One region of the Caballeronia grimmiae genome, then DNA from elsewhere that is predicted to be linked to it. Evidence: predicted binding sites of a transcription regulator. Region 1 holds the regulator's gene; each other region holds the start of a gene.
The links. Region 1 encodes FliA, which starts transcription of late flagellar genes. Its sites were predicted from a motif close to CTAAAGTTTNNNNNNNNNNNGCCGNTA; they were not measured.

Region 1 (7,879 bases):
CGCGCCAGCGAGGCCATAGCCCATCAGGCCGACTTTCAGTGCTGAACTCATTGTGGGCATCATCCTGTTCGTATCGAGCAGATATTGTGGCACGCGGCCAAACGGCGGCAACCGTAAAGCGAACGAGGGCCAAAACCCGCCGCGTTTTATCGTGTTAACATCGCGCTCTCGAATTTCCCGCGCGCATGAACAGTGTGCCGCCAGGCAAATGCTCGCAGTCCATTAGCGGCGGTGTTTTTTACCGGTTGCCGCTCGCCTCACTCTCCAAAGTCCAGAACGATGTCCGCAGGTCTCAACGCCGCACAAAGCGAAGCGGTGCGCTATCTCGATGGTCCCTGTCTCGTGCTCGCCGGCGCAGGCAGCGGCAAGACGCGCGTGATCACGCAGAAGATCGCGCATCTGATCGAAGGCCGTGGCTTCGAGCCGAAGCACATCGCCGCGCTGACCTTCACGAACAAGGCCGCGCTCGAAATGCGCGAGCGGACCGCCAAGCTCCTCGAAGGCAAGACGCTGACGACGCCCGGCAAGGAAGGCCGCAAGGTGCCGGTCAATCAGTTGACCATCTGCACGTTCCACTCGCTTGGCGTGCAGATCATGCGGCAGGAAGCGGAGCACGTCGGGCTGAAGCCGCAGTTCTCGATCATGGATTCCGACGACTGCTTCGGCATGGTTCAGGAACAGCTCGGCACCACGGACAAAGGACTCATCCGCAAGGTGCAGTCGATCATCTCGCTGTGGAAGAACGCGATGGTCTCGCCCGATCAGGCAGCCGTGCTCGCGAACAACGAGGACGAGCATCAGGCGGCGATCGTGTATCGCAGCTATGCCGCGACGCTGCACGCGTATCAGGCGCTCGATTTCGACGATCTGATCCTGCGCCCCGCGCAACTTTTCGCGGAGAACGAGCAGGTGCGCGACAAGTGGCAGAACCGCTTGCGCTATCTGCTGATCGACGAGTATCAGGACACCAACGCCTGCCAGTACGAATTGCTGAAACAGCTCGCCGGGCCGCGGGCGGCGTTCACCGCCGTCGGCGACGACGATCAGGCTATCTACGGCTGGCGCGGCGCCACGCTCGAGAACCTCGCGCAGTTGAGCACGGACTTTCCGAAGCTGCACATCGTCAAGCTGGAACAGAACTATCGCTCGACGGTGCGCATTCTGACGGCGGCGAACAACGTCATCGCCAACAATCCGAAGCTCTTCGAGAAGAAGCTGTGGTCCGAGCACGGCATGGGCGACACGATCACCGTCACCGGCTGCAACGACGAAGAGCACGAGGCCGAATCCGTCGTCTTCCGGCTCTCGGCGCACAAGTTCGAGCGGCGCGCGGCGTTCCGCGACTACGCCATTCTGTATCGCGGAAATTTTCAGGCGCGCATCTTCGAGCAGGTGCTCCGGCGCGAGCGCATCCCGTATGTGCTGTCGGGCGGGCAGTCGTTCTTCGATCGCGCGGAGATCAAGGACATCATCGCGTATTTGCGGCTGATCGCGAATCCGGACGACGATCCCGCTTTCATCCGCGCCATCACGACACCCCGGCGCGGCGTCGGCAACACGACGCTCGAAGCGCTCGGCGCGTTCGCGGGCGCAGCGAAGGTGTCGCTGTTCGAGGCGGTGTTCATGGGCGGCATCGAGGCGCGGCTGTCGGCGCGGCAAGTCGAACCGCTGCGCACCTTCTGCGAATGGATACGCCGGCTCTCGGACCGCGCCGCGCGTGATCCGGCGACCGAAGTGCTCGACGACATGATGGAAGCCATCCACTACGAAGCCTATCTCTACGATGCCTTCGACGAGCGGCAGGCGCAATCGAAGTGGCAGAACGTGCTCGAATTCTGCGAATGGCTGAAGCGCAAGGGCACGAAGCCGGAGGCATCGCCGGAAAGCGAGCAGACCGGCTACGACACCGCCGATGGCCTCGCCGACGAGGGCAAGAATCTGCTCGGGCTGATCCAGACCGTGGCGCTGATGTCGATGCTCGAAGGCAAGGACGAAGACCCGGACGCGGTGCGGCTTTCGACGGTGCATGCGTCGAAGGGGCTGGAGTATCCGCACGTGTTTCTGGTGGGCGTCGAGGAAGGCATCATGCCGCATCGCGGAAACGCGGACGACGACAGTCCGGTCGACGATGCGCGCATCGAGGAAGAGCGCCGGCTGATGTACGTGGCGATCACGCGGGCGCAGCGAAGCCTGCATCTGAACTGGTGCAAGAAGCGCAAGCGCGCGCGGGAGACGGTGGTGTGCGAGCCATCGCGCTTCATTCCGGAGATGCTGCTCGACGATGCGCCGCCGCCGACGGCGGAAGAAGCGCCGTTGTCGCCGAAGGACCGGATGGCGATGCTGAAGGCGATGTTGCAGAAGAGCTGATAACTTTCCGCATTTGACAAAAAGCCCTGCGACGCTTCAAGCGTGCGCAGGGCTTTTCATTGCGACACCGGACGACAGCAGCCGGCTCACGATACCGCTAGCCGCGACGTTACTTCGACGCGTTCACCATGTAATCGACGGCCGCTTTCACATCCGCGTCCGGTGCGTTCGATCCGCCCTTCGGCGGCATCGCGCCCTTGCCGTGGAGCGCGTAGTTGTAGACCGTTTCCATCGGCTCCTTGAGGCGCGGCGCCCAGGCGGCTTTGTCGCCGAACTTGGGCGCGTTCAGCACGCCTGCCGCGTGACACGCCTGACAGACCTGTTCGTAGAGGGCCTTGCCGGCCTGAGCGGCGTCCGCGCTTTGCGCACCCGCAGCCGGCGCGGATGCGGTTTGCGGCACCGATGCGAGCGCCGCGAGTGCGGCTGCGGCCTGTGCGTTGTCCGTCGCGCCCGATGCGCCGGACGGAGCAGACGCCGCAGCCGATGCACTTGCCGCCGCTCCCGATGCAGGTTGCGCCGGTTCCGCGAACTTCGCGCCAGCGTTGTTCGCCATGTAGACGACGGCGCGCGCGATCTCGAAGTCACTGTAATCGTCGGGACTGGCGCCGCCGCGCGGAGGCATCGCGCCTTTACCGTTGAGCGCGTTGTGCAGCAGTGTGTCGTAGCCTTCGCTGATGCGCGGGGCCCATGCGCCGGCATCGCCGACTTTGGGTGCGCCGGCTGTGCCTGTCGCGTGACAGGCGGAGCACACGGCTTTGAACACTTCTTCGCCGGTTTTGTAGACGCGGGGGGCGTTGGCGTCGCGGATATCGACTTTCGCGGCGGGCGCGACGCGCTCTTGCACCGAAGCGTCGATGTTCGTGCCCGCGCCGGTGCGCGTCGAGGTATCGACGTAAACGGCGAGCAGGATGATGATGGCGACCGGGATGCCGAACCCCGCGATGATCGCCGCGATGAGTTGGCCGGGTGTCCTGATCGGAGCTCCGTGGGGTGCTTCGCTCATGCTTGTCTCGTCTCCCGTTTTTTGATTGAGTCGGTTCAGACAGCGTGACGGCTACCGCTTCGCCCTTGCGTCGTCAAAGGCACGGTCGATTATAGACGGAACGTTTAACGGAAGGCGGCGGGGCGGCGAGGCGGGTGACGGGCGTTTACCCGCAGTTCGAGGGTGCTGGATTTTGCGTTGAAGCGCTCGCCGTGGACGGATGTTTGAAAAACAGGTATCCTCTCGGATTCGCATGAGTCTTGCTGTCGCCTTTCGGCATCCCGCAAGCAAGGCTCCCGCCGATGCGCCCGTAGCTCAATGGATAGAGTACTGCCCTCCGAAGGCAGGGGTTGCTGGTTCGATCCCAGCCGGGCGCGCCATCATCATCGCTGAAGCAGAGGTCGATCGCTTCAAGCGCGCTTCCTGAATCAAGGCTTCGTGCTACCGCTCGCTTCTCCGCTTAAACAGTCGGGCCGAGACTCAACGCGGATGCGCCTATTTGCCGTTGCCTGGCCAATGTCGCCAAAAGGCGTGCAGAATCAAGACCGCATTCAAACGAGAGAAGCAAGGGTTGCTGCCGACTGCCGACTACGGCATCTTGGCGGCGGGAAGTGCATCGCATTCCCCTGGCTCTTTTTGCAACTTGCTTACCGCTACGCAACCGACAGTAGCCCGGACTGGGCTCACGCTGCCTGAGCTTCGACAATCGCGGCGTTGAGAGCAGTCTGCTGCCTGAATCATCTGTCGCGTTGAGCCGGGTCTGGGTCAATCTCGCGAGCAAAAGCGCGGCTCTCGATACTCAGCCGCTACCGCAGTCATCGCCCATGAAAGCTTAAGGCTCACTCCTCGCAGATCAGCCAAGCCCACGCGGCAAGAATTCATTCCGCGATATGCGTTGCTGACGTGCGTTTCCGCTACGGACCACCGAGATATCAGGCTCATCCCAGAAGACGACGAGTCTCCGCGCCATCCCCCGTAGCCAATCGCGCCAAACACCACGTCATCGACGACCAAGCGTCAGCCAACCAGCGCCAAAAGTTGGCATCTCTAACGGTGCGCGGGGCCGCAGGAACGAAGCGACATTGCACCGTCCCCGCAGTTCAGCCCCCTCAAGCCTCCACCCCCGTCCACTCCTGCTCCCGCAACTTCGCCCGCAGCCTCGCCACCGCCTGGCTATGCAACTGGCAAACCCGCGACTCGCTGACTTCCATCACCGCGCCGATCTCCCGCAGATTCAACCCGCGCTCGTAATACAGGCTCATCAGCAGCTTCTCCCGCTCCGGCAGCCGATCGATAGCCTCGATCAACGCGCCACGCAGGCTGTCATCGAGCAACGCCGAAAGCGGGTCCGACCGATCCACACAATGTCGATCCAGGAACGGTTCGTCGTCCGCCGAGCGGTCGAAGTCTTCGTAATAGATCAACTGGCTGCCGTGCAAGTCCTGCAGCATCGACTGATACTCGTCGAGCGGCAGCTTCATATGCTCGGCGATCTCCGTCTCGCTCGCCGAACGGCCAAGGCTCTGCTCGACCTTGTGCACCGCCGATTCCACTTCGCGCGACGTCTTGCGCATGCTGCGCGGCAGCCAGTCGTTCGCGCGCAGTTCATCGAGCATCGCGCCGCGAATGCGCTGGCTCGCATACGTCTCGAACTGCGCACCCTGATCTTCCTTGTAACGGCTCGCCGCATCCATCAGGCCGATCATGCCGGCCTGAATCAGATCGTCGAGGTCGACGCTCGCCGGCATCTTGGCGACGAGCTGCAGCCCCAGCCGGCGAACGAGCGGCGCATAGCGCGTCAACACGTCGGACTGCGAGAGTTTGCCTTGGGCGTTGTACATCTGGGTCACCTTTGTCTTGATCACATCGACGCCGTGCTGCTCAATGCATGGCCGGGAAACATCGACGCTCTTCGCGCCACTTCCCGCCCGCCCTTGTCAGACTCGCCATCCAAAAACTGCATTTCGTTTTCAACTTCAGCATCACGCCCAGCCGGCGTGGAACGCATCGGCCAGTGCAGAAGCTCGGCCGCAATCTGGCGATAGTCGCGCGCCGCAGCCGTAGCCGGAAACGCCTCCACCACCGAACGCGACAGCTCCCTCGCCCGAGTAATGCGCGCATCCTCGGACACATACCCCGCCTGCACGAGCGCCACCGCCAGATACCGGCTCGCCACGCCCGACAGGTTGTCGAACGCGACCGCCGCATCGGCCGGGTTCTGCACGTGATTGATCAGCACGCGGAACTGGCCGATTGCATGCGCGTAGTGCAGACGCTTCATGCACGCATACGCCTCGGTGATCGCCGGCGCAGCCGCCCGCGTGACGATCAGGAAGTCATGCGCCTGCGCCGCGAGCGACGACAGCGCGCCATGCCGATCCAGTTGCGTATCGATCAGCACGATGTCCGCCGGTCCGTCGAGCAGCGCGCGGCACTGCGCGGCGTCGTGACTCACGCGCTCCTCGCGGGGCGCGGCGATCAGCGAAAAGCCGAGCGGCGTGCGCGTGACGACTTCCTGCAACGCGTGACGGCCGGACATCACCGCACTCATCGCCTGCGATCCGGAAAGCCCCGCCATGCGGCTCACCGATGTTCCGTTCTGCCGCTCGTCGATGACGAGCACATCCTTGCCATGCACGGCCAGCGCCGCGCCGAGATTCACCACCGCCGACGTGCAACCGATGCCCGCCGGTCCGCCCGCGACCGCCACCACGCGCGAGCCTGCACGCGTCAGGAGCCGTCTCAGGCCTTCAGCCTGGTCGAGGACGAGCTTATCCAAAGCGAACCTCATGGAGTTCAGCCGCGGCACGCGCGGACAATGCGGACAACAGCGCCGGCACTTCCTCGTCCTGCGGCACGAACGGCGAACCGTCGCGCGGAATGCAGAACGCGCTCTTGATCAGGAAACGCTTGGTCGCCACGTAAAGGTTTTCCGGCACCTTCTGTCCGGTCGATACGTAATGCACCGGCAGCTTGTAGCGGATGACCGTATCGAGCACGCCGCCGAGGTTCGTCGCTTCATCGAGCTTGGTCAGGATGCAGCCCGCGAGCGGCGGCTGATCGGCCGCGCTCTTGTAGGCCTGCACCACTTCATTGAGCGTGTCGCCGTGGCTCGTCGCGTTCAGCAGCAACAGGCGCTGCACCGGATGACCCGCGCCGCACAGCATCGAAATCTGATCGGACACGGTGCGATCGCGCTGGCTCATGCCGATCGTGTCGATCAGCACGATGTGCTTGTTGCGCAACTCCGAAAGCGCGAGTTGCAGATCGGCCGCGTCCTTCACCGCGTGCACCGAGACGCCGAGAATCTTGCCGAAAATGCGCAACTGCTCGTGCGCGCCGATCCGGTAGCTGTCCGTCGTCAGCAGCGCGACCTTGCTTGCGCCGAAGCGCATCACGCAGCGCGCGGCGAGCTTCGCGGTGGTCGTCGTCTTGCCGACGCCCGTCGGGCCCATCAGCGCGAACACGCCGCCACGTTCCATCAGCGCGTCTTCGCTCGCCATCACCGGCAGGTTCGATTCGAGCACTTGCTGCACCCATTCGAGCGCGTGCTCGGCGTTTTCCATTTCCGGCATGTTGTCGATGACCATGCGCACGAGTTGCGCGGAGAAGCCCGCGGCGAACAGGTGCTTGGTCAGCGCGGCGTTGCTCGGCATGCGGCGCTGGCGATCGCCCCACAGCAGGCCGGAGAACTGTTCTTCCATCATCGAGCGCATCGACGACAGCTCGTTCATCACCGTATCGTTGACGACCTGCTCCATGCGCGCACGAATCGCCTCGGTGACGACAGCCGCCGCATTCGCTGGCAAGCCTTCGAACGCACCTTCAGGCGATGCCGGCGATGCTTCCGCTTGCGGCGCGCTTGCGTTGATCTTCTGCGCGGCGCGGCGTGCGGCGACTTGCGCGGCTTCGCGCGCCCACTCGGGCGTGTCGACCTTCGGTTGCGCGGCCTGGCGCAGCGGGTAGTTCGCCGTCTCCGGCTTGTCGGCGGCTTGCGCTTTCGGCGCCACCGGCACGCCCATGCCGCGTGCAATTGCCGACGATGCCGTCAGCGGACGATTCGACGGCGTCGCGGCCTGCTCGGCGATGCGTCGCGCATGCTCGATCAGCCACGGATTCGAATCGGCCATCGTGCGGGATGCTTCGTCGGCGAGTGCTTCGTCGGCTGCGTCGGCATCGGCGTCGGGCTTCGCGCCGAACACGGACGAGAACACATCGCCGCTCGCATACGGATTCGGTGCGGCGTGCTTTGCCGCAGCGGCTGCTGCCTGCGCCAGCGCGGCGCGCGGTGTGGCGCTCGCGAACGTCGCGGGCGCGGCCAGCTCTTGCGATTTCGGCGAGATCGACGCGATATCGCTATCCGCGCAACCGGCGATCTCCACGGAACCATCGTCCAGCGTACGGTTCGACAGCACGATTGCATCGGGGCCAAGCGCTTCCCGAACCTGTCGCAGTGCGTCGCGGCTGTTCGCGCCAATGAATTTACGGATGTTCAAACTTGCCCCCGATGAGGAATGACTGCGATCTTTG
Region 2 (7,879 bases), on a different replicon from region 1:
TCGCGGCCAAGCACGGCATCGCCGTGGGCCGCGACGATCCGATCTTGATCCTCCAGACCATCAACATGAAGCTGATGCAGGACAGCGCATCGGCCCAGCAGGAAATCTTGGACGCCTTCAAGTCGGAACTGGAGTCCATCGCCCACCGATGGGGTGATGACGCCAAGGGAAAGGCGGAAAGGACGCTCAACGCGGCGTTGGCGGCCAGCAAGGACGCCATGACGCGGGGAATGCAGGAGGGCGCGAAGGCGGCCGCCGAGGCCGTGCGGCGTGAGGTTGAGGCGGTGACGGCGCAGCTCGTCGCGCCGATCCGCGAGGCGCGGCGCGTCGCCATGATGAACATGGTCGCGGCCGGCATGGCGGTCGTGGCCGCCGGCCTGGCCCTGTGGGCCTCGCTGTAGATGGCGATGCGGGATCTCATCGTCAGAACTGGCGATGGTCGACCGCGCCGGCGGCATCGCCAGGTTCGGCGATGCTGGCCAGCTCCCGGCATCGTCGCTTGTGACGATGCTGCAGGATGATTCCACCAGGCCCTCGGCGGGCCTCCCTCGCCAGAAATGGCGATGCTCGAGAAAAAAGCCCGGCGACCGCCGGGCTTCGTTTTTATGCGGGCCTGGCTGACAGGCCCAAGGACTGCGATCTCCCTGGCCGCTCCTGGGCCTGGGATTGCTTGCGCTCCTGCTCCTGCTTGCGCATCAGCAGCTCATGCCGGCGGGCGGCCTCGCGCATGGCATCCCAATCGGAAGCCAGCTCGGGGTTCTCGGCGCGCATCTTGCGCGTCGCCAGCTCTTCGATCTTCGGCGAGTGCAGGCCCATGCCTTCCTTGATCTCGCGGACGGCCTCCAGGCGCGCGTGAAGCGTCTGCAAGCGGGCCTGCTGCTGCGCCTGCTGGTTCTGCCAGGCTCGCTTAGAGCCGGGCAAGGAAAGCCGGCCAGGCGCGGACGCCTGGGTCTGCTGCAAACGGGCCTGCTGCCGGTCGATCAGGTTTTCTAGCCTGTCCTCGATGTGCTCCACCTGGTCGTGCTTGGCCTGCACGTAGAGCGCCAGGGTTTCGGGGTAGGACTGCTCGACCGGGGCCGCCTCTAGGGTGGCCTGCTGCTCGATCTCGGCCGCCTGGGCGGCCTCCAGCAAGTCGGCTCCGGTGTCCTCGCGCGAAGCGCCGAAGGCGGCACCGCCGAGGGTGGCCGGCGCGCTGACGCGGGCCGGCTTGGTGGCGCGGCTCTCGGTGCCGCTGCCGGGGATGGTGAGTCGTTTCAAGGGCGTGCCTCCTTTTTAGCCGCTAAAGCTACATGGAGCGCCCCCGCGTCAGTTTCGGGGCCTCTGCGGCGACTGCCGCCTTGCCCTGGGCGTTGTAGCTGATGCTCTTTGCGCTCCCAATTTCAGGTACTTTATCGAAATCTGACCGAGCGTGCATGACAAAGTTCTTGCCGATCTGCTGGTACACGTTGGTGGCGTCGGCATGAACGATCACGCCGGCGTGGGTCTGCTTCTTGTCGGCCGCTTGGGCCGTGTACAGGTTGTAGATGCCGGGCTTCAACGCGCCCGCCTTGTCTACTTTCTGATTCGTCCAAGCGCCGTCCTTTTCGGCCTGAACGATGCGTTGACCGTTCATGACCAAGAGGCGTTCTTTCATCGGGCACTCCTATGGTTGCCGTAGTTCTCAAAAGGGTGATGGTGGCCCCATGCAAGCCGCGCTCCAACAAAAAAGCCGACCTCGGCAAAGCGAGGCCGGCTCTTCCCAGCGGCCGGGTTGTGCGTTTTGTCAGGGTTCCAGGGTAATTTTAAGGAAAACCAACCGATTTATCAGGTCTTTTTGCGTCCGCCGCTGGTCGGATCGGCCGCCCGGCCTTGCGCCATGACGGTTTCCAGGGCCTCCAGCCGGCCGCGAAGCCCGGCCGCTTCCTCGCGGGCCTGGGCAGCGTCGCGCTTCGCCTGGTCGCGCTCGCCCTGGGCGGCGGTCAGCCGCTCGGCCTGGCGGTGTGCCTCGGCCGCCATCGCCTTGCGCTGCTCCTGGTGGGCCTGCTCGGCCGCCTCGGCCTTGGCCTGCACCTTCACCAGCTCCGCGCGCACCTGGTCGCGCTCGGCGGCGGCCGCCTCGGTGGCCTTCCGCTGCTCGGCCTGAGCGGCGCGCGCCTGGTCGGTCGCCTGGTTCGCCCGCTCCAGGTCGGCACGCAGCTCGCCGGCGCGGCGCTCGATCTCGGCGGTACGGCTGTTCGCGGCCGCGAGGTCGGCCCGCAGGGCCTCCACCTGGTCGGCGCTGGCCGTGGCCCTCTCCTGGGCCTTGTCGCGCTCTGCGCGCGCCTGGCGGGCTTCCTGATGGGCGTGATCCAGCTCCGTGCGCAGCTCGCCGGCCCTGGCCTCGGCCGTGGCCGCGCGCTCGCTGGTCGCCGCGAGCTTGCCGCGCAGCTCGTCGGCCTCGCCCTTGGCGGCCGCCTCGACGGCCTCCAGGGCCGCGATGCGGGCCTTGGCCTCGTCCAGCTCGCCGGTGAGCTGGTCGGCCAGCTCTGCGGCTTCCTGGCGCGCTGCTTCCGTCTCCTGGCGCACGGCCTCCAGCGCCTCGCGCTCGGCGGCCAGGCGGTTGTTCGCCATTTCCAGCGCCACGGCCCACAAGTCGCCGCCCAGCTCGGCCAGCTTGTCAGTGATCGCCTGCGGTGCCGGCTCGCGGATCGGGGCGGCCTGGCTGGCCTTGCGTGCGCGCCACTCGTTCATCGCCTCGCTGATGGTGGTGAAGCTGCCGCTGCCGAGCTGCTTGCGCACGTTCGCCAGCGTGGGGTTCTGGCCGGCCGCGTCCAGTTCGTCGGCCACCGCAAATATCTGCTCCTTCGAGATCGCCATGTCGGGCCTCCTTTGGCCGGTTGTATGTTGTAGCGTGAAGCATACTACAACATACAACACTACGCAAGCGGTTTAGCTGAACTTTTTTTAGCGGCTAAAACGCGGGCAAAAAAAGCCCCGCTCGATGGCGGGGCGATGGGTGGGGGTCGGTGGTCGGCGATGCCCGGCGCTGGGCGTGTCAGCCCTCCAGCAGCGCGACAAGCTGCACGGTGCCAAGGTCGGCCTCGAACTCCTGGCCGTCATCCTCGTATTTGAGCCAGGCCCAGCCCTCGGCCGGGGGCCGGCGGTTGAGGATCAGCCGTGCCGGCCGGTCGTCGTGCTTGACCTGGATGATGGCCTTCTTGAGCTTGTCGGGGTCGGCCTCCTTCGGCTCCTTCTTCCCCTTGGCGTCATCATCCTGCGGCCCCTGCTCGCCGTCGCCGGCCTCGGCGTCGGTCTTGCCGGTCAGCGCATCGACGGTGTTGGGATCACGGTCGCCGTCCTCGTGACTGCGCTTGTCCTCCAGGAACTCGCGCAGCAGCTTCACCGAGCCGCGCGTCAGCTCCTGGCTGTCGTCGGCCAGCCAGGCGGCCACCTCGTCGGGGTTCTTCTTGTAGGCCGTCACCAGCTCGTTGATGACAGTCACGTCCTTGCCCCGGCCGCTATTGAACGCCTCGGCAATGGGTTCGGGCAAGTCCAGCAGCGTGACGTGCTGCGTGACGAAGGCCGGCGACTTGCCGATCTCCTTGGCGATCTCGCCCTTCTTCTTGCCCTTCGCCAGCTCGCGGCCGATGAAGTCGGCGATCTCACGCGCCGTCAGCTCGTTGCGTTGCAGGTTCTCGATAACCTGGTCGGCCTCGTTGTAGTCGTTGTCGATGAAGGCCGGGATCGTGGTCTTGTGCGCCCACTTCGAGCCGCGATAGCGCCGCGCGCCGTGGTTGATGAGGTAGCGCCCCGGTGCGTCCGGGTTCTCGCGCACGCTGATGGGCGACTTCACGCCGCGCGCTTTGATCGTCTCGCCGATCTCCGCGATGCTCTCCGGCGAGAAGCCGGGGTTGTCGGCCGTGCGCGGCTGGTGCGGGTCTTCGTCGATCAGGTCAAGCGGCAGCTCCTGCGGGCCTGCGCCGCCGGCGTTGGCCGCCGGCTGCTCGTTCAGCAGGCCGGCCAGGTCGCCCAGCCCGTCCAGGCCCAGCCCGGACGATTGCGGCTTGTCCTGCTCCTTCTTCTTGGCGTTGGTCTTGGCGCTCATTGCGCGATCTCCATCTTCGTGAACACGTAATCCGCCAGCGCACGCACCTCCTGGGTGGCCTTCCGCGCGGCGGTCTTCTTGATCTTCCACACCGGCATCTGCTCGCCCAGCGCCTCGGCGATGCTGTCACGCGCGCCGATGCTGAACGGCAAGATGAGCTGCGGGTATGCCTGCTGCAACGTCGCCAGGTTGTTGACGTGGCGCGGCTTCCGCGCGTCCACCTTGTTCGGCACCATGCCGAGGAAGCGCAGCTTGGGGTTCTGCTTGCGCAGGTTGCTGATGACCGCGACCATCTTCTTCATGCCCTGCAAGCTGTACGCCTCCATTTCGATGGGCGACAGCATGTAGTCGGCCGTCAGCACGGCCGCCGTCATGGCGACGCCAAGGGAGGGGGCCGTGTCGATCAGGCACACGTCGAAGAACTCGCCCAGCGCGGCCACACTGGCCCGCAGCGCGGCGGCCGCCTGGGAAAGCTCCATCTTGTCCAGGTTCGCCAGGTTGGCGTCTGCCGCGATCAGCGCCAGGCCGTCATCCTCCCGGTCAGCGAACCAGGCGCGCAGCTCGTCGCCGCCGGCGGTGAACATGCGACTGGCGGGATAGCCCGAGTCGTGGCCGGCCAGCGTCCAGCTCGCATTGCCCTGGGTGTCCAGGTCGATCACTGCAACCCGAAGGCCGCGCTCCTGGAAGTCGAACGCCAGGTGGCAGGTTGCGAACGTCTTGCCTTGACCGCCTTTCTGAATTGCCGTGACCAGTGTTTTCATGAGTTGGGTTCCTGTTTCCTCTTTCCCTTGGCGTCGGCTTCCCAACGCTTGACGATGAACGCTTGATGCTCCGGCAGTACCGCCGTCACCCGCTCGAAGCCCTGCGGGAGCACTTCCCCCGCCACTGCCCACACGCGGCTGACCGCTTGCGATACCGCCCCCTTGGTCAGCCCCAGCGAGGCCACAAACTCGGCCTGGGGCCTTCCATCGACCAGCACGCCGCGCGCTATGTCGATGGTCTGTTGCCCGATCTCCAGGCCCTTGATCGCCGCCTGGAATTGGGCTTCGGTTAGCCGTTTCTTCATGGAGAACACCCATATAAACTCCACACCCGGTTGTTGAACAAAAGGCGGTGCCAGCCGCCGACCATGTGCAGAAGTTTAGCTAAACTCGCCGCCCGCGTCAAGCGTTTTAGCGGCTAAAAATGGGCGCGTGATCTTCTTTCTTGGCGTTCAACCTGGCCGCGTCAGCGGCACTCATGAAGAACGTCATCAGCGGGCCGACCGTGCGGCTCGAACCGTTGGCAAAGCACACGTCGAACTGACCGCCGGCGGTGTGCGGATCGACGCCTTCCACCAGTCGCCAGGGGTCAAGGCCCCATTCCTCGGATTGCGCGCTGTACCAATAGGCCGGCGCATCGCCGTTCAAGTCGCTGGCCGCGTACTCGCGCACCAGGACGGCCACCCGGCCGGTGTTCGGCTCCACGAATCCCGGCGGGTAGGGTAGGGTCTGTTTTTTCATGTCAAAGCCCCTTCGGCTTGTAGATCGAAACGAAGTAGGTGATCGCGGTCAGCACCGCGAAGTACGCCAGGAACGACCAACCGGCATACACGCCAGGCGTGTTCCAGTGGTAGAGCATCCGCACGAACTGGAAGAAGGTGGCAATCGACAGCACCCACTTGAGGATCGGCCAGACCAGCACGGTCGCCACCCATACGAACTTGACCAGGCCGGCCAGCAGGCCAGCACCGGGGGCCTTGTTGGGGGCAGCAGACGCGGCGGCAGGCTCCACCGGCGCGGGCGCGGCGGGCTGCTCGATCTCCTTGGGGAACTTGATGATGTTGGACATAGCTTGACCCTCCACGCGCTTACGTGTTGAATGCTGGGTGCTCCCACTCGGAAGCATGGTTACGGTGTGCCAGCACCAGGCCAAGCGCCCCGGATCACTCCGGGGCGTTCCTCCACCTGGGGCCGCCCTTGATCTTGCCTCGGCTCACGCAATACTCCTTCTTGGCGTCCTCGATAGGCCCGGCCGTTGCCGACCGGGCCATGTGCTCTTACCAGCCGGCCCGGCGCTTGGCCTGCTCGACGGCTTCCATCGACCAATGGCCCTTGGCCTGCCCCTCCAGGGAGCATCCGGCGAAGTACGCCTTGCCGCGCAGTTCCTCGGCTTTGCACACCAGCTCGGCCGCCTCGGCCATCATGGCCGCGATCTCGTCACGGCGGGCCGGGAAGTCGGTCGCTGCCGCGCCCTCCAGCTCGTCAATCCAGGGCATAATCTTGTTGTCGCTCATCGGACTTTCTCCGGTAGTTGACCTGGGCAATGTGCCCGGCCTTCAAGTGCTATATTAGGGCAAAATGCCCTAACCTGTCAAGCACTTTAGCTAAACTTTTTTCGCTTTACCGGAATCCGAAGGCTAAACTTTAGCCGCTAAAACCTTTCCCTTGGCGTCAATCCTCTTTCCAGATCACGCCCAGCCCGGCCTGGTCGCACAGGATCGCCCATGCCGCATAGGGAATCGGGGTGTCCTCGCCGATCCAGCGGCGGATCGTGCGGTCGCCCTTCGCGCCCAGCCCCAGCGCCTTCGCGGCCTTGCTGCCGCTGAACCCGGCCAGGCGCAGCACCTCTCGGACTTCCTCGCCGGTCGGTTGCGCCCAGCGTTCGGCCGGCTTCAAGCACTCCAGCCGGATATTGGCGTCGTTCGTCATTCGTTCGTTCTCCTGGTCAAGTGATAAGCCGCAACTGGTCGAAGCCGTAGATCGACTGGATGCAGCTCGGGTCTGAATCGACCACGCGCCGGCCTGCGCGATTGGTCTTGTACGTTACCGGCCTGTCGTCGTGCGCCCACACCTGGCGGGTGTCGGGATGCACCTTCACGATGATGATGCGCTTGCCGATGTAGCGGTCGAAAACCGGGTGATGGACGCTCACGATCTCGCACCGCTGGCCGGGCTTGAACTCCACCAGGTCGGCCGGGCCTCCATCGCCATTCCTGGCGATGCTGCAGGTTGCCGCGCTCGCTCGCGGCATCGTTGTTTCCGGCGATACAGGCCCGCCCTCGCCCGGCTCGGCATCGTCGGCTTTGACGATGCTGCAGGTCATCGTCGTTTCTGGCGATGCGGGATCTCGCTCCGGGCCTGCGCCGGTGATTTTTCCCTTGGCGTCCAACCCGGCGGCCCTGGCCGCCTTGATCCTGGTCGCGGCCTCGGCCGCCCAGCGCCTGGCGATGAAGGCCCGATGCGAGGGCAGCACCACATCGACCAGGACGAACCCCGGCGGCACCAGGACGGTCGCCGGTGCGCGCCGCGCCGGCGGCTCCAAGCCGGCCAGCCAAGCGGGCAGGGGAGCATCGGCCAGGCGGTCGCGGTAGCTGGCCTCGACCATCACCGGGCGCTTCTTCTCGGCTCGCTGCGCAGCCAGGATGCCGCGCGCAACCTCGTCCACCGTCATGCAGCCCTGCGCCGTGTCGAAGTGCGAGCGGTAGCCCGTTTCGGAGATAAACGGCCTGTCCAGGTCGATGACGTGGAACTGGAAGTGGGCACCCAGCGGCCCGCCGTAGCCGGCCTCGTACTCCACCAGGGCGCGCATGTCGCCATCCGCGACCAGGAACTGGCCGCGCTGGCCCCACAAGGGCACGTCGCCAGGCACCGCCGCGCAATGGCGCTCGATGACCTGGCCGGGCGCGTCGTGGTCGGCCATGCTGCCCACGTGCGTTCCGCCGTTCATCTTCCAGATGACGGCCTCGTATCGGTCGCTGGCCGCCTCGGCGGCCGCACCGTCACCGCGCATGATCGCCGCGTCGATCTCCACCACGGCCGCCACGGCGGCGGCCAG
Region 3 (7,879 bases), on a different replicon from region 1:
GTTTTACGACTTCATCATTTTCGTGTTCTTCGCGCCGGTCATCGGCCAACTGTTCTTCCCGCCGTCGATTCCCGACTGGCTGCGGCAGTTGCAAACCTTCGGCATCTTCGCGGCGGGCTATCTCGCGCGGCCGCTGGGCGGCATCATCATGGCGCACTTCGGCGACCTGCTCGGACGCAAGCGCATGTTTACGCTGTCCGTGCTGCTGATGTCGGTGCCGACGCTCCTGATGGGCCTCCTGCCCACGTATGCGTCGATCGGCATGATGGCGCCCGTGCTGTTGCTGCTGTTTCGCGTGATGCAGGGCGCGGCGGTCGGCGGCGAAGTGCCGGGCGCGTGGGTGTTCGTGTCGGAGCACGTGCCGGGCCGTCATATCGGCTATGCATGCGGCACGCTGACGGCCGGCCTCACGGCAGGCATCCTGCTCGGCTCGCTGGTCGCCACGGCCATCAACAAGACCTTCCTCCCCGCCGATGTCGCCGGTTTCGCGTGGCGTCTGCCGTTCCTGCTCGGCGGCGTGTTCGGACTGTGCTCCGTCTATTTGCGCCGCTGGCTGCATGAAACGCCGGTCTTCGCGGAGCTGCAAAAGCGCAAGTCGCTTGCAGCGGAAATTCCGCTGAAGGCCGTGCTGCGCGACCACGGGCGCGCGGTGATCGTGTCGATGCTGCTGACGTGGATGCTGTCCGCCGCGATCGTCGTCGTGATCCTGATGACGCCGACGCTGCTGCAGAAGCAATTCGGCATCGCTCCGGCGACGGTGCTCGCCGCCAACTGCGCCGCGACGCTGTGCCTGACCATCGGCTGCGTGCTGGCGGGCGCGATCGCCGGACGCATCGGTGCGGGCAAGACGATTTTCATCGGTGGATGCGTGCTGGCCGTGTCGTACTACGCGCTCTTCAAGCAAGTGGCGGCGGATGCCTCCGTGCTCCTGCCGTGGTATGCGTTCACGGGCTTTACTGTCGGCGTGATCGGCGCGATTCCGTTCGTGATGGTCAAGGCCTTCCCGCCCGCCGTGCGCTTCTCGGGCATCTCGTTTTCGTACAACGTCGCGTATGCGGTGTTCGGCGGACTCACACCGATCGTCGTCTCGCTGATGATGAAATCGAGTCCGATGGCGCCCGCGTTCTATGTCGGCGCGCTGTGCATCGTGGGCGCGCTGACGTCGCTGTTCATCAAGGACGCGCCGGCCGCACGCTGAGCCGCGCGGGTCGACGTCCAATGGCGCACTCGCGGTCGGGTGCGCCATTTTTGTCTGGCGGCCGTACCGGGTACGTCCGTTGCAGCATTCGCCGGGAACGCGCGAACGCGCGCCTTCGCTACTCTCCCGGAGAACACGCCATCATGTCGACCATGCCTCGCTCACCGGACGAATCCATCGAGCCGGACCCGGACAAGCTGCTCGATCCCGACGCAGCGCCCAATCCCGAAGATCCCGACATGCCCGACGGTCCCGATTCGGCGACGCCGCTCGTGCCCGCCGATCCGCATAACGGCGAACCGCGCATGTAGAGCGATGGCCGCGCGGCCACCGGCGCGCGCGGGCATCATCGAACGAAGACGGGCCTCAAAGGCTCGTCGTCTGCACTTCGCCCGTCTCCAGCGCACGCTCGATGAGCGCGTCCTGCTGCGCCTTGCGCACCGCGTCCGCGACGAACGTATCGGGCGCTTCCACTTCCGCCCTGATCGCGCCGATGATGCCGTCGGCCTCCACGATCACGAGCGATTCCGCCGAATCCGCCCGGCTGATGATGACCCGTTGCGGCCCGCCGCCTTCCGCGATGCTGGCGCAAAACTGCATGCGCTCGCCGCCGATCACTTGTTCGAATGTCTGAATCATGGCTGCCTTTTTCCGCGTTGATTGAACGAAAACTGCATCGTGCACGACGTCGCACGCTTCAATTTCATTATTGATCCGCACGACGCCGCCAGGTTCCACTTTGTAAGCGTCAGCGCCGTGCGTCGGCCAGTTCGCGCAGCTTGACGGCTGTCGCCTCGTCGGACGGAAAGAAGGCTTCGATCGCCAGTTCCGACAGCGTGATGTCGACGGGCGTACCGAAGACAGTCGTCGTGCTGAAGAACGAAAGCACGCCGTGTGCCGTGCGCAACCTGAGCGGCACGACGACGGCGTCGGGTTCGCCGTGCGGCTCGTCTGCCGCTTGCGGCGGCGCGGGATAAGCGTCCAGTTCGACGAGGAGCGCGGCGAGCGCCGTATCGCCCGATACGTCGATCTGACGCCTCACGCGTGCGAGCACATGTGCGCGCCACGCGTGCCAGTTGCCGATGACGCCCGCCAGCCCGCGTGGATGCAGCGACAGCCGCAGCACGTTCGCCGGCGGCGCGAGCAGCGACGCATCCGCCGGCGCAACCAGCGGCTCGAGCGCCGCGTTGGCGGCGATCATCGTCCAGTGACGGTCGATGGCGAGCGCCGGATACGGCTCGTGTCCCTTCAGCACGAGATCGACTGCGCGGCGCGCGGCGTCGAGTTGTGGATCGGCCAGCGTCCGCTCGCGATAGATTGGCGCATAACCCGCCGCCACGAAGAGCGTGTTGCGCTCGCGCAGCGGCACGTCGAGTTGCTCGGCGAGGCGCATCAGCATGTCGCGGCTCGGCATCGAGCGTCCCGATTCGACGAAGCTCAAATGCCGCGTCGATATGTCGGCGATGCCCGCGAGATCGAGCTGGCTCATGCGCCTGCGCTGCCGCCATTCGCGCAGCAACGCGCCGACGGTCGCGGGCGCGGCGCGCAACGTGTGGGCTGTCGGTGTCGAGTTCATAAGCCGATGGTAGATGAAGCGCGGATGTGCTTCCATTACCTGCCAGATAAATCGCCGGGTAACATTTACCGTCGCCAACCTGCTTTCGAAATCTTTCCGCGAGCCACCCTTAATGTCCCGGTGTACTGCGCCGTTAAAAAGCCCAGCACCATGCAGACAATGCTTTGCGAGCCGTGCGTGTTTCGTCGAACGAGCGCGCACGGCTCGCCAAGCCCGGACATTTGCGGAGAAATCATGTTTGTCGTTATCGGATGGGTACTCGTCATCGGCTCGGTGATCGGGAGCTTTATCGGCGTCGGGGGCCACCTCGCTGCGCTCTTTCAGCCGTTCGAGCTGCTGTGTATTTTCGGCGCGGCGATTGGCGCGTTTGTCGTATCGAACCCGACCGCGACGCTCAAGAAAACGCTTCAGGCGCTGCCTAAAGTGTTCAAGGGCGGCGGCTATACCAAAGAGAAGTACCTTTCGCTGATCGCGCTGCTCTATGAGCTGCTGCAAAAGGCGCGCAAGGAAGGAATGATGGCGCTCGAAGCCGATGTCGACGCGCCCGAAGCCAGCCCGCTGTTTCAAAAGTACGAACACGTGATGGCCGATCATCACTTGCTCGACTTCATCGTCGATTACCTGCGCATGATGTCGGCGGGCAATGTGAACGCGCTCGAACTGCAGGACCTGATGGACGAAGAACTCGAAACGCATCACGCGGAAAGCGCCGTCGCCGCCAATGCGATTCAGAAGATGGCCGATGGCCTGCCGGCATTCGGCATCGTCGCCGCGGTGATGGGCGTCGTGCATACGATGGGTTCGGTCGGCGCCGCGCCCGCCGTGCTCGGCGAGATGATCGCCGGCGCGCTCGTCGGCACCTTCCTCGGCATTCTGCTCGCGTATGGCTTCATCGGACCGCTCGCGGATCTGCTCAACGCGAAGGGCGCGGCCGAAGCCAAGCCGTTCCAGTGCGTGAAGTCGGTGCTGCTCGCATCGATGAACGGTTACGCGCCGACCGTGGCGGTGGAGTTCGGCCGCAAGGTGCTGTTCACCGCGGACCGTCCGAGCTTCCAGGAACTGGACGACGCGGTGCGCGCCACCAAGATGCCGAAGTCGGCCTGACGAAGCCCTGATCCGAAGGAGTCACGCTCATGGCTGAAAGACCCTCACGCGACCCGTTGCAATCGGTGCTCGCCCCCACTGTCGTCGTGCGTCGCAAGAAGAAAGGCGGCGGCCACGGCGGGCATCATGGCGGTGCATGGAAGATCGCTTACGCCGACTTCGTCACCGCGATGATGGCGTTCTTCCTGCTGATGTGGCTGCTCGGCTCCACGTCGAAGTACGACAAGGCCGGCATCGAAGACTACTTCAACACGCCGCTCTCCGCGCTCTTCGGTAACGAAGGCGGTGCGTCGGCGCATACCAGCATCATCAACGGCGGCGGCAAGGACTTGTCCAGCTCGCGTCCCGGCGAAGCCAGCAAGAGCCAGACGCAGCCGGTGCCGCCTTCGGTGGCGCGCGCCTCCGTTGCGGCGGAAGACATGCAGCGTCTGCAACAGCTCAAGCAGAAGCTGACCGCGCTCATCGAGAACACGCCCGCGTTGCGTGCGTTCAAGGACCAGATTCGCATCGCGATCACGAGCGAAGGCTTGCGCATCGAGATCGTGGATTCGCTCAAGCGGCCGATGTTCGCATCGGGCAGCGCGAAGCTCGAAAGCTACGTGACGACGATTCTGTCGAACATCGGCGCTTCGCTCAACGATGTCGACAACCGCGTGTCGATTGCGGGCCATACGGATGCCGTGCCCTATTCGGGCAGCCAGAAAGGCTATTCGAACTGGGAACTGTCGGGCGAACGTGCGAACGCGGCGCGCCGTGCGCTGGTCGCGGGCGGCATGAACGAAACGAAAGTGCTGCAAGTGCGCGGCCTCGCCGATGCGCTCCCGCTCAACAAGGACGTCATCGACGAGCCGACGAATCGCCGCATCAGCATTCTCGTGCTGAACAAGGCCGCCGAACTCGCATTCTTCCGCGATGGCGGGCGCACCACGAGCGATCAGGCCTTGCCCGCCGAATCCGCCGCTCCCGCAGCGGTCGCGGCGAAGTCGAACATGCAGGTGGGCGTGGTCAAGTAAGCGCGCGTCAGGCGAACCAGTCCATCACCGTCTGCACCACGAGCCACGCGTTCGCCGCGCTGATCACGGCGAACAGCAGCCACGCGAGCGCCTTCGTATGCAAGGCGTTTGCGAATTTGCCCATCAGCGCGCGATCGTTCGCCATCCGAATCAACGGATACAGTGCGAACGGCAATTGCAAGCTCAGCACGACCTGGCTCGCCACGAGCAGCTTGCCGACCGCCCCGTTGCCCATCAGATACACGCCGATCACTGCCGGCACCAGCGCGAGCGCCCGCGTGATCAAACGCCGCTGATAGCACGGAATCTTCAGGCGCAGGAACCCTTCCATGATGACCTGTCCCGCGATGGTGCCGGTGAAGGTCGAGCTTTGACCCGAAGCGAACAGCGTCACCGCGAAAAGAATCGCCGCAAGCCCGGTGCCGACGATCGGCGCGAGCAGCTTGTACGCATCCTCGATTTCGGTGACTTGCGTATGCCCCGTCGCGTGGAATGCGGAAGCCGCGAGAATCAGGATCGCCGCGTTGATGAGCAGCGCAAGCACGAGCGACACGATCGTGTCGAGCCGCGAAAGACGGATCGCCGAAGCGAGGCTCGCCTCATCGCGAGAGACGACGCGCGTCTGCACGATCGACGAATGCAGATACAGGTTATGCGGCATGACCGTCGCGCCGAGAATGCCGATCGCGAGATAAAGCGGCTCCCGGCTGGACAGCACGTCGATGGACGGCACGAGCCCCGCCGCCACCGCGGGCCAGTGCGGCTTCACGAGCGCCAGTTCCACGATGTATCCGACGCCGATGGTCGCGATCAGCCCGAGCATGATCGCCTCGAGATCGCGGAAGTTCTTGCCCTTCAGGCCGAGCACGATGATCGTATCGAACGCGGTGAAGACGACGCCCCACATCAGCGAGCAGCCGAACAGCAAGTGAAACGCCAGCGCGCCGCCGAGCACTTCGGCGAGATCGCACGCGATGATCGAAAGCTCCGCGAGTAGCCACTGCGCATTCGCGATGGGCTTCGAATAGCGCTCGCGCGAAAGCTGTGCAAGATCGCGCCCGGTGACGATGCCAAGCCGCATGGCCAGGCATTGCAGCACCATAGCCGCCAGGCTCGACAAGACAACGACGAACAACAGGCTGAAGCCGTAGCGCGACCCGGCTTCGATATCCGTCGCCCAGTTGCCGGGGTCCATGTAGCCGATGGAAATCAGCAGCCCCGGCCCTGCGAATTGCAGCAGTTTCTTCCAGAGCGGCGCACCGGGCGCGACGATGACGGACCCTTTGACTTCGGACGGGCAGAACGGCGCGGTCGCCGTGGTCGGCAATTTGAACATGCGATAAGAGGCGCGAAAGGCAAGCGTAACGAGCAGGCGAGTCTATCACCGGCCTCGCGCGCTTTCAGGGCGAGCATGCCAATACGTCTGACGGAGGCGCCATCTGCACGCCAGCATGTCGTCACTGTCCGACAAATAGAATCTGCACGTGATCCTGGCGTGCATATCGCGATCGCCCGTCACTCGCTTGAGGAGTCCGCCATGAAGCTAGTCACCCGCATTGCCGTCGCCGCCCTCGTCGCTTCGCCGCTCGTCGCCTCCGCCCAGGAAGGGCTGACGCGCGCGCAGGTCAAGGCGCAACTCCAGCAACTGGAGCAGGCCGGCTACAACCCGTCCGAGCGCGACGCGTTCTATCCCAACAACATACAGGCCGCCGAAGAGAAGATCCGTTCGGGCAACGCATATGGCGCGTCGCCAGATGGCACGTCGGCATCGGGCGGTTCGATGTTGACCACGCCGCCCGGACAGACCCCGCAGTAAGGTTCGCGCCGCTGGTTGCGAAAGCGCCGTCGCAGGCGAACTCCGGCGCGCCGGCATGCCTACAATGAACGAGGCCGCGTCACGATGACGTGGCCGCGCACTGTAGTCGTGTCTCTCGATCCCTTCGTATGAGGAGTTCGTCATGAAGCCAGTCATGCGCATTGCCATCGCTGTCGTTGCGCTGTCGCCCGTCGTCGCGGCAGCGCAAACCAGCGGCCTCACGCGTCAGCAAGTCGTCGATGATCTGATTCGCGCAGAACGCGCGGGCTATTACCCCGGCGTCGACGACCAGCGTTATCCCGGCAGTTTCCTCGATATCAAAGAAGGCATCTATACCGGCGCAAGCGTTTATCGCTCCGCCAAGCCGCGCAACCTCCCCGCCGACACGAACGGTTCGACTGCGAACTGAACGCTGCCCCATGAAGCGATCGTGCAGCTTGCGATCGCGTGCGATCTTTTTTCTTTCAAACTGCCTCAGATGACGAAAGGGCCATTTTCAGGTCATTTTGTCGTTGGCGCCTGGCCACTACCATAGCGACACTTCGTGCGCCTCATCACGGCCGCGCCCTTCCTCGCATTCTCCGAACGACTCGATGTGGATCGTCAACGTTGCGCTCAAGCGGCCGTACACGTTCATCGTGATGGCCATCATGATCCTGCTGGCTACACCTTTCGTCCTCCTGACGACGCCGGTGGACGTGCTGCCCGAGATCGACATTCCCGTGGTCAGCATCATCTGGAACTACACGGGCCTTTCTGCAGAGGACATGGCCAATCGCATCACGTCGGTCAACGAGCGCAGCCTCACGACGACGGTGAACAACATCGAGCACATCGAGTCGCAGTCGCTGCCGGGCATCGCGATCATCAAGCTGTTTCTGCAACCGACAGCGAACATTCAGACGGCGATCGCGCAGACCGTGGCCGTCGAACAGGCGCAGCTCAGGCAGATGCCGCCCGGCGCGACACCGCCGCTCGTCATCAGCTATTCGGCCTCCAGCATTCCCGTGATTCAGCTCGGCCTGTCTAGCCCGAAGCGATCCGAACAGGACCTGAACGACACAGCGTTGAACTTTCTGCGTCCGCAACTCGTGACGATACCGGGCGCAGCCGTGCCGTATCCGTATGGCGGCAAGACGCGCCTCATCTCAGTCGACCTCGACACGCGCGCG

Region 2: kleA (stable inheritance protein KleA) is a predicted target of FliA. The motif match lies at 6,446-6,472, and genes of this name have one in related genera.
Region 3: motA (flagellar motor stator protein MotA) is a predicted target of FliA. The motif match lies at 2,884-2,910, and genes of this name have one in related genera.

The regions. Positions count from the first base shown of each region.
Region 1 is NZ_CP084271.1:105,691-113,569, reverse strand. Features, by position in the region: gene LDZ21_RS00520 (oxidoreductase) at 1-51, opposite strand, end outside; gene LDZ21_RS00515 (UvrD-helicase domain-containing protein) at 280-2,367, shown strand; gene LDZ21_RS00510 (c-type cytochrome) at 2,477-3,370, opposite strand; tRNA gene LDZ21_RS00505 (tRNA-Arg) at 3,654-3,729, shown strand; gene LDZ21_RS00500 (RNA polymerase sigma factor FliA) at 4,459-5,190, opposite strand; gene LDZ21_RS00495 (MinD/ParA family ATP-binding protein) at 5,211-6,128, opposite strand; gene flhF (flagellar biosynthesis GTPase FlhF) at 6,121-7,845, opposite strand; gene LDZ21_RS00485 (hypothetical protein) at 7,864-7,879, shown strand, end outside.
Region 2 is NZ_CP084278.1:32,720-40,598, reverse strand. Features, by position in the region: gene LDZ21_RS31030 (conjugal transfer protein TraM) at 1-401, shown strand, start outside; gene kfrC (IncP plasmid survival protein KfrC) at 604-1,257, opposite strand; gene kfrB (IncP plasmid survival protein KfrB) at 1,286-1,633, opposite strand; gene LDZ21_RS31015 (DNA-binding protein) at 1,804-2,835, opposite strand; gene LDZ21_RS31010 (transcriptional repressor gene korB) at 3,014-4,063, opposite strand; gene LDZ21_RS31005 (ParA family protein) at 4,060-4,824, opposite strand; gene LDZ21_RS31000 (transcriptional regulator KorA) at 4,821-5,129, opposite strand; gene LDZ21_RS30995 (DUF2761 domain-containing protein) at 5,236-5,565, opposite strand; gene kleE (KleE stable inheritance protein) at 5,567-5,893, opposite strand; gene kleA (stable inheritance protein KleA) at 6,102-6,338, opposite strand; gene korC (transcriptional repressor KorC) at 6,496-6,753, opposite strand; gene LDZ21_RS30975 (hypothetical protein) at 6,770-7,879, opposite strand, start outside.
Region 3 is NZ_CP084272.1:810,053-817,931, forward strand. Features, by position in the region: gene LDZ21_RS17375 (MFS transporter) at 1-1,198, shown strand, start outside; gene LDZ21_RS17380 (hypothetical protein) at 1,342-1,509, shown strand; gene LDZ21_RS17385 (hypothetical protein) at 1,565-1,837, opposite strand; gene LDZ21_RS17390 (helix-turn-helix domain-containing protein) at 1,947-2,774, opposite strand; gene motA (flagellar motor stator protein MotA) at 3,009-3,878, shown strand; gene motB (flagellar motor protein MotB) at 3,908-4,891, shown strand; gene LDZ21_RS17405 (Nramp family divalent metal transporter) at 4,899-6,227, opposite strand; gene LDZ21_RS17410 (DUF4148 domain-containing protein) at 6,429-6,707, shown strand; gene LDZ21_RS17415 (DUF4148 domain-containing protein) at 6,850-7,116, shown strand; gene LDZ21_RS17420 (efflux RND transporter permease subunit) at 7,301-7,879, shown strand, end outside.